One region of the Streptomyces sp. NPDC048479 genome, then DNA from elsewhere that is predicted to be linked to it. Evidence: riboswitches for the same ligand, from Rfam matches in the RefSeq annotation. Region 1 holds a riboswitch; each other region holds the start of a gene.
The links. A riboswitch is a leader RNA that binds a small molecule or an ion and turns the genes downstream of it on or off. The one in region 1 is predicted to bind cobalamin.

Region 1 (5,834 bases):
GGTCCCGCAGGGCGCGCAGCATGTTCTCGGCCAGCTCCTCCGTTCCGTACAGGGCGTACGCGGCGACGCGCACGGGGCCGCCGAGGGCGGCCGCCATGTAGTGGATGAGCGGCAGCTCGGGGACGAGGGTGGAGACGGCGGTGGCGTGCACGGCGTGGGTGTGCACGACGGCGACGGCACCGGTGTTCCGGTAGACCTCGAGGTGCAGCGGCAGCTCGCTGGTGGGGGCGAGATCGCCGAGGACCTGGTTCCCGTCGAGATCTACGGCGACGGCGTCCTCGGGAGTGAGCCGGTCGTAGGGCACTCCGCTCGGGGTGACCAGGACGAGTCCGCCGACCCGTACCGAGACATTGCCCGAGGTGCCTACCACCAAGCCTTCCGCCGCTGTTCTGCGGGCCGTGGCCACGAGGTCTTCCCACGCCCGCTCGATCGCGTCCTGCCGCACCTGATCGGTCATGCGGCGATCCTGTCAGGCGGGGCCGGGAGGCCACAGAGGTCACGGTGGCGGAGATCACCCAAAACGTGAGAAAAGGCGCCTTCCGTGCCGCCACCCCCACCATCGCCGCGGTGATCGGCGAGCGGAGTGACGGATCCTCACTTGCGGACACCGCAAAGCCCGTCCCAGTTCATCTTCCGTTCACCCAGATTAACTACGTTCGCCGAGCCACTGACGTCAAACGATTGCCTGGGTAAATGGAACACATCACCTTGCTGCTCGCGATTGTGATCGCGACAGCTCTCGTGTTCGATTTCACGAACGGTTTCCACGACACCGCCAACGCGATGGCGACGACCATCTCGACCGGCGCTCTGAAGCCCAAGACGGCGGTGGCCATGGCCGCCGCGCTCAACCTCGTCGGCGCGTTCCTGTCGGTGGAGGTCGCCAAGACGATCTCCAGCGGCATCATCACCGAGTCAGGCATCACACCCGAAGTCATCTTCGCTGCGCTCGTCGGCGCCATCCTCTGGAACCTGATGACCTGGCTGATCGGCCTGCCGTCCAGTTCCTCGCACGCCCTCATGGGCGGTCTGATCGGCGCCACCATCGCCTCGGTCGGCGTCAGCGGCGTCAATGGCGGCACGGTCGTCACCAAGGTGCTGATCCCCGCGATCGCGGCCCCGCTGGTCGCCGGCCTCGCGGCGTTCCTCGCCGCCCGGCTGACGTACAAGATCGGCAAGAACGCCGACAAGAAGGCCACCGCAAAGGGCTACCGCGCCGGCCAGATCGCCTCGGCGGGCCTGGTCTCCCTGGCCCACGGCACCAATGACGCCCAGAAGACCATGGGCGTCATCACGCTGGCGCTCGTCGCCGGCGGTGTCGTCTCCCCCGGCTCCAACCCCCCGATGTGGGTCATCCTCTCCGCCGGTCTCGCGATCGCGATGGGCACCTACCTCGGCGGCTGGCGGATCATCCGCACCCTGGGCACGGGCCTCACCGACCTCCAGCCGCAGCAGGGCTTCGCCGCCCAGACCAGCGCGGCCAGCGTCATTCTCGCCTCCTCCAACCTCGGCTTCTCGCTGTCGACCACGCACTCCTGCTCCGGCGCCGTGATGGGCGCGGGCCTCGGCCGCAAGGGCGGCGTGGTCCGCTGGTCCACCGCCACCCGGATGTTCGTCGCCTGGGGTCTGACCCTTCCGGCCGCGGGTCTGGTCGCCGCGGGCTCGGAGTTCGTGTCCAGGCAGGGCGACTGGGGTGTCGCGGTCGTCGCGGCCTTCCTGATCGGCGCCTGCGCCGCGATCTGGTTCATCTCCCGCCGCCAGGTGGTCGACCACACCAACGTCAACGCGGTGGACGCCGACGCCGAGCCCGCGGGTGTCGTGACCACTGCCATCGCGGCCGTCACCCCGCCGCCGGCCGGCACGCCCGCGCAGGACTTCAAGACCACCATCCCGGCTCCGGCCCCCACCGACTCCGAGCCGACGCAGCCGGCCACGGTGTAAGGACAGATCAGCATGAACATCGACTGGGCAGCTCTCGGCTCCGTCTTCGGCGTGAGCCTCGTCGCCACCGTCGCCCTGGTGGGTCTGTTCACCCTGGGCATCGTCGGCCTGACCAAGCAGGAGTCGGCGGCCGCACAGGGCGGTTCCGCGGCCCTGGCACGCACCGGCGCGTACGCCTGCTTCGCGCTCTGCGCGGCGGCCGTGGCGTACGGGATCTATCTGATCGTCATCTGACGGCACGGTTCACCAGCTCCCCGAGCTTCATCAACCGCTTCACAGGCCGGGCCGGGCACCCCTTCGGGTGACCCGGCCCGGCTCTTGCATTGCGGGCGACGTGGCGGTACGGCCTGTTTTCGACACCTGGCGGAAATCCGCCCCGCATGTGTGCCCCAACACACTCCTGCATCGCAGGTCAAAGGCAAGTTGACGGTCGTTCTCGCAGCGTGGTGGACTGCCGAAGCCAATCTACGGCGGCAGAAGAGGAAGCCGGTGCAAATCCGGCGCGGTCCCGCCACTGTCACCGGGGAGCAGTCCCCGGAAGCCAGGAACTCTCACCGCCGGTCACGTCGAACCAGGGCGCGGACACCCTGAGTGAGGACATATCGCCATGCCCGGCTGCGGTTCAGTTCCTGCTGTGAGTACGAGAGTCGTTCGAGGCGAAGCGTCGGCCTGAACCCATGCGTGCCGACCGTGAATTCGTGTACGGCGCCACCGCCGGCCTGGCCGGCGACCTGCTGCTCGGCGATCCCCGCCGCGGGCATCCGGTCGCCGCGTTCGGGCGGGCCGCGGGCGCTGTCGAGCATGTCCTGTGGCGTGACCACCGTGGCTGGGGCGCACTGCACACCGCCGTGTGCGCCGGAGGCGCCGCGGGTGCCGCCGCGGTTGTCGCACGCGGTGTACGGGGCCGCGGCCGCGCATCCGTCGCACTGATCGCCGCAGCCACCTGGGCCGTCGTCGGAGGTACGACGCTGGGCCGCGAGGCGCGGGCCATCGGCGGCGCGCTCGCCGCCGGTGACGTGGACGTGGCGCGGGAGCGCCTGCCGCATCTGTGCGGGCGCGATCCGCAGGCGCTGGACGAGCAGCAGATCGCACGCGCCGTCGTCGAGTCCGTCGCCGAGAACACCTCCGACGCCGTGGTGGGCGCGCTGGTCTGGGGCGCACTCGCGGGCGTGCCGGGTCTGGTGGGGTTCCGTGCCGTCAACACGCTGGACGCGATGGTCGGGCACAAGTCGCCCAAATACCGGAGGTTCGGCTGGGCCTCGGCGCGGCTCGACGATGTGGCCGGATGGCCGGGGGCCCGGCTCACCGCGGGACTCGCGGTACTCGCGGGCGGGGATGCCCGCGGAGCCGTACGGGCCTGGAGGGCCGATGCGAAGAAGCACCCGAGCCCGAACGCGGGCCCGGTGGAGGCTGCGTTCGCGGGGGCGCTCGGCGTACGGCTGGGCGGGACCCTCTCGTACGGCGGCCGGGTGGAGCACCGTCCCGTACTCAACGGCACCGGGCGCCCGGTGGAGTTCGGCGACATCGGACGCGCCGTACGGCTCTCACGGCGCGTCGGCTGGCTGACACTGGCGACCTGCGCGGCGGGCCGCCTGGCAGGTCACGCACTGCGCGCGCGGCGCGCGGGAAAGGGGCGGGGATGAGCAGGCGCAGAGGCGGCGGGCTGCTGGTGGCGGGGACCACGTCCGACGCGGGCAAGAGCGTCGTCACGGCCGGGATCTGCCGATGGCTCGTGCGGCGGGGAGTGAAGGTCGCGCCCTTCAAGGGGCAGAACATGTCCCTCAATTCGTTCGTGACGCGCGAGGGCGCGGAGATCGGCCGGGCGCAGGCCATGCAGGCTCAGGCCGCGCGCGTGGAGCCGAGCGCGCTGATGAATCCCGTGCTGCTCAAGCCGGGCAGCGACCGGTCGAGCCAGGTGGTCCTGATGGGCAAACCGGTGGGCGAACTGAGCGCCCGCGGGTTCTTCGGGGGCGCTGAGGGGGCGTCCCCCGGGAAAACGCTGCACGGTGGGCGGCAGGAGGCGCTGCTCGGGACCGTCGTGGAGTGCCTGGAGGAGCTGCGGGGCACGTATGAAGCCGTGATCTGCGAGGGGGCGGGCAGTCCGGCCGAGATCAATCTGCGGCGTACGGACATCGTGAACATGGGCATCGCGCGAGCGGCACAGCTACCGGTGCTGGTGGTCGGAGACATCGACCGCGGTGGGGTCTTCGCCTCGTTCTTCGGGACCACCGCGCTGCTCAGCGCCGAGGATCAGGCGCTGGTCGCCGGATACATCGTCAACAAGTTCCGCGGCGATGTGTCACTGCTGGAGCCCGGTATCGAGATGCTGCGCGGGCTGACCGGGCGGCACACGTACGGGATTCTGCCGTACACCCACGGGCTCGGCATCGACGAGGAGGACGGGCTGCGGGTCTCGCTGCGGGGCGCGGTACGGGAGTCGGTGGTCGCGCCGCCCGTGGGCGAGGACGTACTGCGGGTCGCGGTCTGTGCCGTGCCCCTGATGTCCAACTTCACGGACGTGGACGCGCTGGCCGCCGAGCCGGGTGTCGTCGTGCGGTTCGTGGACCGGGCCGAGGAACTTGTCGACGCCGACCTGGTGGTCGTGCCGGGAACCCGGGGCACGGTCAAGGCCCTGGAGTGGCTCAAGGAGCGCGGGCTGGCCGACGCGCTGGCGCGCCGGGCTGCCGAGGGGCGGCCCGTGCTCGGTGTCTGCGGCGGTTTCCAGCTCCTCGGCGAGCACATCGAGGACGAGGTCGAGTCGCGGGCGGGCCGTGTCCAGGGGCTTGGACTGCTGCCCGTGCGGGTGCGGTTCGCGCGCGAGAAGACCCTCGCCCGGCCGGTCGGCGAGGCCCTGGGTGAACGCCTGGAGGGCTACGAGATCCACCACGGCGTCGCCGAAGTACTCGGCGGCGACACGTTCATCTCCGATGGCGACGGACACAGCCTGGACGGCTGCCGGGTCGGTGCCGTCTGGGGTACGCACTGGCACGGATCGCTGGAGAGCGACGGCTTCCGCCGGGCGTTCCTGCGCGACGTCGCCGAGGCCGCGGGCCGGCGGTTCGTGCCCGCGCCCGACACCAGCTTCGGCGCGCTGCGCGAAGAGCAGCTGGACCGCCTCGGCGACCTCATCGAAGAACACGCGGATACGGATGCGCTGCTGCGGCTCATCGAGTCGGGCGCACCCTCAGGACTTCCCTTCATCGCACCTGGAGCGCCATGAGCACCGAGAGCACCGTGCTGTTGCTGTCCACCGCCGATACGGATCTGCTGGCGGCCCGGGCCTCCGGCGCGCCCTACCGCATCGGCAATCCGACCCGTATCGATGTGGCGGAGGAGCTGCCCGCGCTCATCGCGGGCGCGTCCGTCGCGGTCGTACGGCTGCTCGGCGGGAAGCGGGCCTGGGCGGACGGGCTCGCGGCCCTCAAGGCGTCCGGGATTCCGACCGTGCTGCTGGGCGGCGAGGCGGTGCCCGACGCGGAGTTGATGGCCGAGTCGTCCGTGCACGCGGGTGCTGTCGCGGAGGCCCTGCAGTATCTCGTCGAGGGCGGCCCCGGGAACCTCGTCGAGCTGTCCCGGTTCCTGACGGAGGACGTACTGCTGGCCGGTCACGGTCGTGCCGCAGACGCGCAGGACAGGCACAGTGCCGAGCCGCAGAAAATGCCGGAGTGGGGCGTGCACGGCACGCGTGCGTATGTGGAGGGGCGGCCGAGCGTCGGCGTGCTCTTCTACCGCGCGCACCAGCTCTCCGGCAACACCGGATTCGTCGACACGCTGTGCGACGCGATCGAGGCCCGTGGGTCCAACGCCCTTCCCGTGTACTGCGGTTCGCTGCGCGGCGCCGACGCCGAGCTGTACGAGCTGCTCGCCAGGACCGATGCGCTGGTCGCCACGGT
Region 2 (5,834 bases), on a different contig from region 1:
AGCGGGATGGGGGCGGCGGCCGCCGCAGCGCCGGAGCCGGCCGCACGGGCGATCCGCGTCGCCGGCCGGGAGCGCAGGTAGTACGTCGTCTTCAGCCCCTGCTTCCAGGCGTACGCGTACATCGAGCTGAGCTTCCCGATCGTCGGCGTCTCCAGGAAGAGGTTCAGCGACTGGCTCTGGTCCAGGAACGGCGTACGGGCCGCCGCCATGTCGATCAGGCCGCGCTGCGGGATCTCCCACGCAGTGCGGTACAGCGCGCGGACGTCGGCCGGGATCCAGCTGAAGCCCTGCACCGAGCCGCTGGACTCGCGCAGCGCCTCACGGGTCTGCGCGTCCCAGACGCCGAGCTTCTTCAGCTCCGCCACCAGGTAGCCGTTGACCTGGAGGAACTCACCGCTGAGTGTCTCGCGCTTGAAGAGGTTGGAGACCTGCGGCTCGATGCACTCGTAGACACCTGCGATCGAGGCGATGGTCGCGGTCGGCGCGATGGCGAGCAGCAGGGAGTTGCGCATGCCCCTCGAGGCGACCCGGGCGCGCAGCGCGTCCCAGCGCTCCGGCCAGTTCAGCTCGACGTCGTAGTGGTCGGGGTGCAGCACGCCACGGGCCGCGCGCGTCCGGGACCAGGCGGGCAGCGGGCCGTTGCGCTCGGCGAGGTCGCAGGACGCCTCGTACGCCGCCAGCATGATCCGCTCGGCGATCTTCGTGGAGAGGGCCTTCGCCTCGGCCGAGTCGAAGGGCAGGCGGAGCTTGAAGAAGACGTCCTGGAGGCCCATCGCGCCCAGGCCCACCGGCCGCCACTTGGCGTTGGAGCGGCCGGCCTGCTCGGTCGGGTAGAAGTTGATGTCGACGACGCGGTCGAGGAAGGTGACGGCGGTACGGACGGTCTCGTCGAGCCGCTCCCAGTCGATGCCGCCGTCGGCGACGAACGAACCCAGGTTGACCGAGCCGAGGTTGCAGACGGCCGTCTCACCGTCGTCCGTCACCTCGAGGATCTCGGTGCAGAGGTTCGAGGAGTGGACCGTGTGGCCCGGCTCCGCCGTCTGGTTGGCGGTGCGGTTTGAGGCGTCCTTGAAGGTCATCCAGCCCTGGCCGGTCTGGGCGAGCGTCCGCATCATCCGGCCGTAGAGGTCACGGGCCGGCATGGACTTCTGCGCGAGACCGGCGGCCTCGGCCTTGCGGTACGCCGCGTCGAACTCGTCGCCCCACAGGTCGACCAGCTCCGGCACATCCGCGGGCGAGAACAGCGACCAGTCGGCGTCCGCCTCGACGCGGCGCATGAACTCGTCGGGGATCCAGTGCGCGAGGTTCAGATTGTGCGTACGCCGGGCGTCCTCACCGGTGTTGTCGCGCAGCTCCAGGAACTCCTCGATGTCGGAGTGCCAGGTCTCCAGGTAGACGGCGGCGGCGCCCTTGCGCCTGCCGCCCTGGTTCACCGCGGCGACCGAGGCGTCGAGGGTCTTGAGGAACGGAACGATGCCGTTGGAGTGGCCGTTGGTGCCCCGGATCAGCGAACCGCGGGAGCGGATACGGGAGTAGGAGAGGCCGATGCCGCCCGCGTGCTTCGAAAGACGGGCCACCTGGTGGTAGCGGTCGTAGATCGAGTCGAGCTCGTCCAGCGGCGAGTCCAGCAGATAGCAGGAGGACATCTGCGGGTGGAGGGTGCCGGAGTTGAAGAGCGTGGGCGAGGAAGGGAGGTAGTCGAGGCGGCTCATCAGGCCGTACAGCGCGGCGACCTCGTCCAGGGCACGGACCGAAGCGTCTTCGGCGAGGCCGCAGGCGACGCGCAGCATGAAGTGCTGCGGGGTCTCGATGACCTGACGGGTGATCGGGTGCCGGAGCAGATAGCGGCTGTAGAGGGTGCGCAGACCGAAGTAGCCGAAGCGGTCGTCGGCGGTCTGGTCGATGAGGGAGTCCAGCCGCGCGGCGTGCAGCGTCACGAACTCGGCCGTACGGTCCGCGATCAGGCCCTCGCGGTGCCCGACCGCGACGGATGCGGAGAAGGCCACCGCGCCCTGTCCGGCTGCCTCGTCCGCGATATGACGGGTCAGCAGGCGGGCGGCGAGCCGTGAGTAGGCAGGGTCCTCGGAGATCAGCCCCGCGGCCGCGTCGGTGGCGAGGCTCCGCAGCTCGGCCGCGTCCGACCCGGCGTGCCGGCCGCGCAGCGCGGCGGCGGCGACACGTCCGGGGTCGGTGTCGGGCAGATCGGCGGTGAGGTCCGTGAGGGTCCGCAGCAGTGCGGTCCCGGGGCCGTCGGCCACCTGCTCGGAGATGCCTGAAGCCGGATCGGCTGGCGCGATGGTCACGTGGTGCTCTCCCTCGCTCGGCTCTGGGCCGGCGGGGGAGGGGAGGCCGGTACGGGCGTACGTACCCGTCTAAGGGCAGCACACCGCACGGCGTCCACCGGCCCAACCGCGAGGCCCGGACGTCTCGGCACCCGGTTCGGTCGAGCCGGATGCACCGTCGGCAGGTCCTCGGACTGGCGGGGTACGACAAAGCGCACCGCATCACACCGTTGCGGGACAGTTCCGGATTCGCACCGGATTCCCCTGCGTCGACAGCGACCATGAGCATACATGTGGGGGCCGCTTGATGCGGCACCCCCCACATGTTGTGTCATGGCGCGCTGCGGCTCCAACGCGTAAGGGAGCAAGGTGATCCCGGGGACGGTCTGGATCTCCGCCCCGGACCCCGCGCCTCAATCGCCGTTGGGGCTTGATCTGCGGGGCTTGATCTGCTGCCCGCCCAACAGCCAAGGGCCGTCGCGCCCCTCCCGGGAAACGCAACGGCCCTCACGTCGGCCCGACCGTCAGTGACTCACCACTGCTGTCGCTGGCGGCAGTTCCACCTGGACGCCCGCGTCGCCCGCGTCCGCCGTGTAGTCCGACGGACTGGTCTCGTCCACGCCCTCCGGGGCCTTGAGCGCCCGCAGGACGAACGTCAGGACCACCGTCACCACCACGTTCAGGATGAACGCCGTGAGGCCGATGTAGCCGATCTCGCCGAGGCCGGGGATCTCCGCCGACGAGCCACCGAAGTGCTTCTGTGTCGGGCTCGCGACTCCGTACGCCGCCGACGTGCCGTAGATCATGCCGACCGCCCAGCCCGCCAGCAGCGCCCAGCGGTGGAACCAGCGCGTGAACAGGCCACCGACCAGAGCCGGGAAGGTCTGGAGGATCCAGATGCCGCCAAGGAGCTGGAAGTTGATCGCCACCGTCTTGTCCATCGTCAGAACGAAGACCAGCGCGCCCACCTTCACCAGCAGCGAGACCAGCTTGGAGACCTTCGTCTCCTGCGCGGGCGTCGCGTCCGGCTTGATGAAGTCCTTGTAGATGTTCCGGGTGAACAGATTCGCCGCCGCGATCGACATGATCGCCGCCGGCACCAGCGCGCCGATGCCGATCGCCGCGAACGCCACACCCGCGAACCAGTCCGGGAACATCGTCTCGAACAGCTGAGGGATCGCCAGCTGACCGTTCTGCACCTTGATACCGGCCGCGATCGCCATGAACCCGAGCAGCGCCAGCAGACCCAGCATCAGCGAGTACAGCGGCAGGATCGTGGTGTTGCGGCGGATCACATCACGGCTGCGCGAAGACAGCGTCGCCGTGATCGAGTGCGGATACATGAACAGCGCGAGCGCCGAGCCCAGCGCCAGCGTCGCGTAACCCCACTGGCCCGCCTCGCCCGGCGCCAGCGCGCCACGTGGCTTCTCCGTCGCCGGGTTGATCTGCGCGAACGCGTCGCCCGCCTTCGCGAAGATGTCGTCGAAGCCGCCGAGCTTGATCGGGATGTAGATGATCGCCACCGCGATGACGATGTAGATCAGCGCATCCTTGACGAACGCGATCAGCGCCGGCGCCCGCAGGCCGGACGAGTATGTGTACGCCGCCAGCACACCGAAGGCGATCAGCAGCGGCAGGTCCTTGACGAACCAGTTGGTCGTCTCGCCACCGCCGACGCCCATCACATCGAGTACCGCCTGGATGCCGACCAGTTGGAGCGCGATGTACGGCATCGTCGCCAGGATGCCGGTGACGGCGACCGCCAGCGAGAGACCCTTCGAGCCCCAGCGCCCGCGCACGAAGTCCGAGGTGGTGACGTATCCGTGCTTGTGCGACACCGACCACAACCGCGGCAGGAAGGTGAAGATCAGCGGGTAGACGAGGATCGTGTACGGCACGGCGAAGAAGCCCGCCGCGCCGGCCGCGTAGATCGCCGCCGGGACGGCGACGAAGGTGTACGCCGTGTACAGGTCGCCGCCGAGCAGGAACCAGGTGACCCAGGTGCCGAACGAACGGCCGCCCAGGCCCCATTCGTCGAGGCTGTCGCTCTCGGCCTTGCGCCAGCGCGCGGCCAGGAAGCCCATGACCGTGACGGCCAGGAAGAAGAAGATGAAGACGCCGAGTGCGACGCCGTTCACGCCGTCCTTCACTTCGACGCACCTCCCTTGTGGGCGCGCTGGTCACGCTGCCACAGCTGGTAAGCGATCATGGTGAGTGCGGTCGAGATGACCACCCAGAGCATCTGGTACCAGTAGAAGAACGGGATCCCGATGAAGGCCGGTTCGGTCTTCGCATACGAACTGACCCAGAGCATTGCCACAAACGGCGCGAAGAGGCAGACGGCGACGATCACGCGCACCGGCGTGATGACCGGTGGTTTCGCTTCAGGAACTTCAGGCACTTCCGGCGCTTCTGGCGCCTCAGGCTCTGCTGACATACGGCGACTCCGTCCCCTCGCTGATCACCTGTACCTGTAATGCGCAGGAAATGTAGGCGAGGCTTTCGAACCGAGTCACCCCCCGTCCGCATATCGGTACGGCAACGACTTCGCGTCGCGCCCGGGCACGGTGGCGGTAAACATGACATAGCGCCGCAACGGCAGTTGCGGCGCTGTGCCGATGAACCTCGGCGGGGCAGGGTGTGCGGGTCGGACCGCGGTTCAGGGAGCGGGGCGCTGAAGCCTCGCCACGAACTTGTACCGGTCGCCCCGGTACACCGAGCGCACCCACTCCACGGGCTCGCCCTGCGCGTCGAGCGAGTGGCGCGACAGCATCAGCATCGGCAGGCCCACGTCCGTACCGAGCAGCCCCGCCTCGCGCGGCGTGGCCAGCGAGGTCTCGATCGTCTCCTCGGCCTCGGCCAGATGGACGTCGTACACCTCCGCCAGCGCCGTGTAGAGCGAGGTGTACTTCACCAGGCTGCGCCGCAGCGCCGGGAAGCGCTTGGCCGACAGATGCGTCGTCTCGATCGCCATCGGTTCGCCGCTCGCCAGCCGCAGCCGCTCGATCCGCAGCACCCGTCCGCCGGCCGAGATGTCCAGCAGTCCGGCCAGCGTGTCGTCGGCCGTGACATACCCGATGTCCAGCAGTTGCGAGGTGGGCTCGAGGCCCTGGGCCCGCATGTCCTCGGTGTACGAGGTGAGCTGCAGGGCCTGCGAGACCTTGGGCTTGGCCACGAAGGTGCCCTTGCCCTGGATGCGCTCGAGGCGGCCCTCGACGACCAGTTCCTGGAGCGCCTGGCGCACCGTCGTACGCGAGGTGTCGAACTCCGCGGCGAGTGTGCGCTCCGGCGGCACGGGCGTGCCGGGCGGCATGGTCTCCGTCATGTCCAGCAAGTGGCGCTTCAGCCGGTAGTACTTGGGCACGCGCGCGGTACGGGTCTGTGCCCCGCCCTCGGTCTCGGTGCCGCCCCCGTCCGTGGCCATGGCCCGCCTTCCCGACTCTTGTGCTGCTGCCGTCACCGGCTCCTCCGTCTGTTGCGGCTCACATGGTGGCACGGTCCGGTCGCGGGTCGTCGACCTCCCTCAGGTGTCGGTCCGATAACGGAGGTGAC
Region 3 (5,834 bases), on a different contig from region 1:
AGTCGATGACCAGCGCGATCCGCTTCGTGTCGTCCTTCGGCGGTGTCCGGCCGCAGATCGCCTCGAAGTCCGGAGCCGTGCGCGGCTGCGCCGAGTCCCGGCTGTCCTCGCTCACCGAGAAACGGAAGCCGTTCACCGAGCCGCCCGACGGCCTCGCCGTGGCCGGGCCCTCGGTGGCGTACGTCCACTTCCCGCCGCCGCTCTGCCAGAACGACCAGTAGCGGTAACCCGCCGCCTGCGCCGGACCCGCGCACAGCACCGTGAGCACGGCGCCGAGCGCGAGGACGAGGGTGAGGACTCGGGTACGCATCACCGCTGCTGGTTCTTCTTGCGGCCGCTGAGGAGGATTCCGGCGCCGACGCTGGCGACGAAGAACGCGCCCACGATCCACCACACCCCGATGCCCGAGTCGGAGTCCTTCTTCTTGTCCGCAGCCGACGCCGACTGTCCCGTCGTCGACTCGGGCGCGGGACCCGTCGCGTTGAGCCCCGCCACCAGGTCCGTCCCGCCGAAGCTCTTCGGGTCCGCGCCGGTCGCATGCGCGGCGAGGATCAGCTGTGCGTACGCCGCCGGGCCGGACGCCTTCGCCCAGGCCGCAGAGTTCTGCTGCAGCCACTCCATCGGCTTCTTCGCCTGGTCGCCGAGGCCCTGCGCGCTCAGCGCGACGATCGCGTCCGCCGTGTTCCCGAAGTCCGGCTTCTTAGTCGGGTCCGCGGCGCCCGGCATCGGAGCCGTGTTCAGGTGCCCGGTCCTGGCGAGCGCGGTCGCCAGGTACGCCGCGCCGTTGTGCGCCGCCCCCTCGACCGTCGTCGCCTTCTCGCAGACCGTGCCCTTGGCGTCCTTCGCACCCGCCGTCACGGCCAGGCCCTTGCCGTGCGCGCCGACCACAGCCGCCGCCGTGGAGTCCGCGACCATGCCGGGCGACTTCAGCTGGAAGACGAACGCGCCGCCGTCCTTCCCGCCGCACGGCTTCGCGAACGTCAGCAGCGCGTCGTACGGCGTCTTCCCGCCCTTCGACTTCACCGCCTCCGGCTTCTCGCCCGCCGCCGCGAGCGCGCCGATCACGATGGAGGTGGAGTTGGCGTCGCTGGCCCCGCCCGGGTTGTAGCCCCAGCCGCCGTCCGCGTTCTGCACGGACTTCAGCCAGCCGGCCGTCTTCTTCACGGTGGCGTCCTGCCCTCCGAGCGCGGCGAGCGCCTGCACCGCGGCGGCCGTGGCGTTGGAGTCCAGCGGCAGCTTGGCGTCGCACGCCTTGGCCGCGTCCGCGCGGTACGAGGGGAAGCCACCGCTGTCGCACTGCTGACCGGTCAGCCAGGCCACGGCCTTGGCCGCGGGCTTGACGCCCACCGTGTCCTGCGCGAGCAGCGCCAGCGACTGCCGCCAGACACCGTCGTACGTCGGGTCGCCCGTGCCGTACAGACCGGACGGCAGCACGGTCGACGGCGTCGGAGACGGCGCCGCGATCGCGGCCGGCGCGGCGGCCGAGGCTATGGCCATGCCGAGTACGGCGGAGGCGGCGAGCGATATGGCGCTGCGGCGAACGGGGGTCATGGCGGGCTGGGCCTCTCCTGCGGGAGCCGGGCACAGGCACGCTCAGGTACCAGGGCTCCGGCCCCGTATACCTCGACGGTGCCGGCCACCGGCGGGCTGCCGGTGGCACGAGCCGGTCACGACCAGGTACGGGGCATTCCGACTCACCGCTTGCGACGGCGGTTCACGGCTGCGGGTCAGCGCCGGATTTGCACCGGCTTCCCCCCGTACGGTCATGATGACGACTCGCTCACTCTACCGACCGGCCGGTGGTCGATCGCCGGTGGCCGGTCGCCGGTGGCCACCAGGGGTCAGACCGCCACGTACAGCGTCGGGTCGCTCCCCGCCAGCACCTCCGCGCGCCCCAGCTTCACCAGTCGCCGCAGATGTGCCTCCGCCTCCGAGACCGCGATGTTGCGTGATCCGTACGGGATCTGGTCCCAGGGCCGGTTCCACTCCATCCGCTCGGCGACCTGCCACGCAGTGCGCGGGGCGGCCAGCAGCCCGAGCAGGCCGGTGAGCCGTTCCTCGTGGTGGTCGAGCAACTCCCGTACCCGGGACACGGCATCGGGGAAGGCGTACTGGTGCGCCGGGAGCACCTCGGCGGGTGCGAGGCGGCCGATGCGCTCCAGGGAGTCGAGGTAGTCGCCGAGCGGATCGGTGACGGTGGCTGTGTCGCCGGCGTCCGGATCTTCGTAGAGGCCGATGTGCGGGGTGATCCGGGGCAGCAGATGGTCGCCGGAGAAGAGCCGCCCATTGCCGGGTCTGCCCGCCGGATGGGCCTCATCCAGGTGGAGGCAGACATGGCCGGGCGTGTGGCCGGGGGTCCAGATGGCGCGGAGCCGGCGGCCCGGCAGGTCGAGGAGTTCGCCGGGGACGATCTCCCGGTCGGGCAGGGCCGCGCGCAGGCCCGGCAGCGTACGCATCCGGCCCGAGGCGCGGGCCGCGCGCAGCGGAGCGGTGTGTTCGTCGGGGGCGCCGGCCCTGGAGAGTTTGTCCGCCAGGTAGTCGAGCCAGCGGGCCGGTTCGGCCTCCCTGGTGCGGCGTACCACCGCAGTGTCCGCGTCGTGCATCGCGATCCAGGCGCCGGAGACGTCCCGGACCTGCCCGGACAGGCCGTGGTGGTCGGGGTGGTGGTGGGTGATGACGACGCCGTGGATGTCACCGACCGCGACATCGAGGGAGCCGAGACCCGCGACGAGGGCGTCCCAGGAGGCCGGGTCGTCCCAGCCGGTGTCGATGAGTACGGGCCCGCGGTCGGTGTCGAGCAGGTGGACCAGGGTGTGACCGAGAGGATTGTCCGGAATGGGCACCTCGATGGACCAGACGCCCCCGCCGTGGTCGGTCACCTGGGTCATGGGGCTCTCGTCTCTCCTCGGCGACACAGCCACGGCCCACTATAACTAGAACTGGTTCCAATGGTCGCCCAAGTCGACTGTCATTCCAGCGGAGTTGGCTGACCTGCGGCGCGCCGACGACGAAGGCCCCGACCGGCGAACCGGTCAGGGCCTTTCATCCGCTGGAGCGGCCCGCCATCCCCGCAGAAGCGATACCGGGGCAAGCGGTGGCCGGATTCCTGGCGCCCGCTACTGGGCCGTTCCGAAGTCCTGCGTCCAGTAACTGTTGGGCTGCGCGAGGCCGATGCCGATCTCCTTGAACGCACAGTTGAGGATGTTGGCCTTGTGGCCGGGGCTGGCCATCCAGCCCGCCATGACGCTCTCGGGTGTGGCGTAGCCGTAGGCGACGTTCTCGCCGTAGGTGCTCCAGTTGTAACCGGCACTCGTGATCCGGTCGCCAGGAGACGAGCCGTCGGAGCCCGTGTGGGACATGTTCTTGTGGGAAGCCATGTCCTTGCTGTGGTCCTGGGCGGCCTTCGTCAGCTTCGCGTTCATGGTCAGCGCGGAGCACCCGACCTTGCCGCGCTCGCTGTTGACGAGCTGCAACACCCGGGCCGCATCCCCGGATGCCGGGGCGGCGGTCTTCGGTGCGCTCGGAGTCGCGGTGGCCTTGGGTGCGCTCGGAGTCGCGCTGGTCTTCGGTGCGCTCGGAGTGGCAGCGGGCGTCTGCGACGCTCCCGCCGCCGGCTTCTGGCCCCATGGAGCACCCGTCCACCGCTGCTCGGAGTTCGCACTCTTCCAGTGGTGGCCGTTCCAGTGGTGGCCGTAGGACTTGCTGCCCGCGTTCTCCTGGGGGTTCATGCAGGCCATGGCGGCAGAGGGCACACCTATGGCTCCCACGGCGACGGCCGCGATGGTTATCTTCCGGTAGTACGTCTTCCTACGGTGCTTGCTCATGCGTGACCTCGCTCGTTAATCGCGGGGCGCCCCCGGTGTGGCCGACTCTGCGCAGATCCGGCACCTGAGCTGCGGAGACGCTTTGCGCCGCCATTCTTAGAACTGCTGTCAGGGCAGGGCAACGAGCACCAGTACTACCTTGATTCGTAGGGCTGGAGGACTCTTGAAATGGGCGCACGGGCGTGCTGGTCCGGCTTTCGGGGTCGCGGGAGGTCCTGATGCTTCGTCAGAAACCCTTGCTCGCTCGCTGGACGGGCGAAAGTGACGAGCGGACCGAATGCCGTCAAACCCTGCGCGGGTTATGTCTGCACCAAGACGGACAAATATCGCTATGTCGCCAACGTGCCATCTACTATTCAGCGACCTAAGTGCCGAATGTCCGTGTGGCTGATGTCACTGGGCGATGGAGGAACCAGCCTCCCCGTTGGTCGCTCTGCGTGACTTTGCCGCTTATGAGGGTGAGTGGCGTGCGAGCGCGAATGTAGCCAGGGCGCCGTTTCGAGGCGCTCCTGGCTACATGTCCCCCGTGGTCGCGCTGGTCGGTGAGAACGCTAGGCGCGGAAGCCGTCGAAGGCGATGTTCAGGTGACGGGGTCCACGCAGCACAGCGTTCTGGCGGTAGGGCGGTGGGTCCTCCATCAGACGGGGGTTGTCGAGCCTGCGGGCGAGCTCGGTCAGGGCGAGCTGTGCCTCCATACGGGCGAGGGGCGCGCCGAAGCAGTTGTGGATGCCGCTGCCGAGGCCGAGGTGCTGGTTGTCCCTCCGGTCGGGGTCGAACCGGTCGGGGTCGGGGAACCGCTGCGGGTCCCGGTTGCCGGAGGCAAGGACGAGCCAGAGGGACGCGCCCTTGGGGATGGTGGTGCCGGCGACCTCGATGTCCGCGAGCGTGGTGCGTTGGGGCAGCAGCTGCACGGGGGGCTCGAAGCGCAGGAGCTCTTCCACGAGCGGGACGGCCAGCTGCGGCTCTTCCCGCAGCCGCTTCAGGACGTCCGGGTTGCGCAGCAGGGTGAGCATCCCGTTGGTGATGAGGTTGACCGTGGTCTCGTGGCCGGCGATCAGGAGCAGGGCAGCAGTACTGATCACCTCCATCGGGGTCATCTGCCCGTCAGGGCCGTGGTCGGTGGCCAGCGCGGAGAGCATGTCGTCGCCGGGTGCCTTGCGGCGTTCGTCGATGAGCCCGGCCAGGTACATGCCCAACTCGGTGCGGGCCTGCTGGGCGATGCGACGCCGCTCGGTGGGGTCCTTGGACGGGTCCGGGTCCAGGCTGGCGGCGATGGTGTCGGCCCAGGTGTGGAAGCGCGCCTCGTCGTCGCGGGGGATCCCGAGCAGCCTGCAGATCACCGTCACGGGGAAGGGGTAGGAGAAGTTGTCGACGAGGTCGACCTGCTCCCGGTCTCCGAAGCCGTCGATGAGATCCGAAACGATCTTGGAGAGTTCGCCGCGCATGTTGTGGACGCGCCGAGGGGTCTTCGGCGGTCCGAACGGCCGCATCGTCATACGGCGCAACCGGTCGTGCTCGGGAGGGTCGAGCTTCAGGAAGGTGGGCGGCAGGGTGCCCTCCTCCTCCTGGTCAGGGAGGGCGCCGGCGGCCTCGGGGGACAGATTTCGGGCGTCGGAGCTGATCCGCGGATCGTGAAGCAGGCCCTTGATGTCCCAGTAGTTGCTGACCACGTACGTGCTGCCGTCCTCCTCTCGGAACACCGGGGTCTTGCGGAGCTCGGCGTACAGGGGGTAGGGGTCGGCGCGGTTGGCGTGGTCGAGGATCTGTCCCAGGAGCGTGGCTTGCGTCATGACGGGTCCTTGTGGGCGTTGGAGACGGCTTTGCGGGCCGTGGACGGGCGTTGCCGTGCCCGCGATCAGGCTCGGACCGGGGTGAAGGAGATCCGCCGGTCGGTCGGCGAGTAGCCACTGAGGGTGACGGTCGGCGCATGTGTGGGCAGCGAGGGGTCCGGGAAGTCGGCCGAGACCGGTCGCAGACCTTCAGGACGGCGGTCGACGGTGGGGAAGCTCA

Region 2: it holds a riboswitch for cobalamin, as region 1 does, so the genes downstream of both, AB0D12_RS24115 (ribonucleoside-diphosphate reductase subunit alpha) here and AB0D12_RS27935 (cobalamin biosynthesis protein) in region 1, are expected to answer to the same signal.
Region 3: it holds a riboswitch for cobalamin, as region 1 does, so the genes downstream of both, AB0D12_RS02025 (prenyltransferase/squalene oxidase repeat-containing protein) here and AB0D12_RS27935 (cobalamin biosynthesis protein) in region 1, are expected to answer to the same signal.

What each region holds. Positions count from the first base shown of each region.
Region 1 covers NZ_JBEZKA010000020.1:62,012-67,845, forward strand. Annotated here, with positions in the region: gene AB0D12_RS27920 (class II aldolase/adducin family protein) at 1-457, opposite strand, end outside; gene AB0D12_RS27925 (inorganic phosphate transporter) at 694-1,941, shown strand; gene AB0D12_RS27930 (hypothetical protein) at 1,954-2,175, shown strand; cobalamin riboswitch at 2,371-2,513, shown strand; gene AB0D12_RS27935 (cobalamin biosynthesis protein) at 2,619-3,584, shown strand; gene AB0D12_RS27940 (cobyric acid synthase) at 3,581-5,161, shown strand; gene cobN (cobaltochelatase subunit CobN) at 5,158-5,834, shown strand, end outside.
Region 2 covers NZ_JBEZKA010000016.1:38,605-44,438, reverse strand. Annotated here, with positions in the region: gene AB0D12_RS24115 (ribonucleoside-diphosphate reductase subunit alpha) at 1-2,303, opposite strand, end outside; cobalamin riboswitch at 2,445-2,581, opposite strand; gene mctP (monocarboxylate uptake permease MctP) at 2,807-4,432, opposite strand; gene AB0D12_RS24105 (DUF3311 domain-containing protein) at 4,429-4,683, opposite strand; gene AB0D12_RS24100 (GntR family transcriptional regulator) at 4,942-5,706, opposite strand.
Region 3 covers NZ_JBEZKA010000001.1:445,784-451,617, reverse strand. Annotated here, with positions in the region: gene AB0D12_RS02030 (SCO2322 family protein) at 1-310, opposite strand, end outside; gene AB0D12_RS02025 (prenyltransferase/squalene oxidase repeat-containing protein) at 310-1,551, opposite strand; cobalamin riboswitch at 1,662-1,785, opposite strand; gene AB0D12_RS02020 (MBL fold metallo-hydrolase) at 1,842-2,888, opposite strand; gene AB0D12_RS02015 (CAP domain-containing protein) at 3,117-3,824, opposite strand; gene AB0D12_RS02010 (cytochrome P450) at 4,376-5,614, opposite strand; gene AB0D12_RS02005 (FAD-dependent oxidoreductase) at 5,680-5,834, opposite strand, start outside.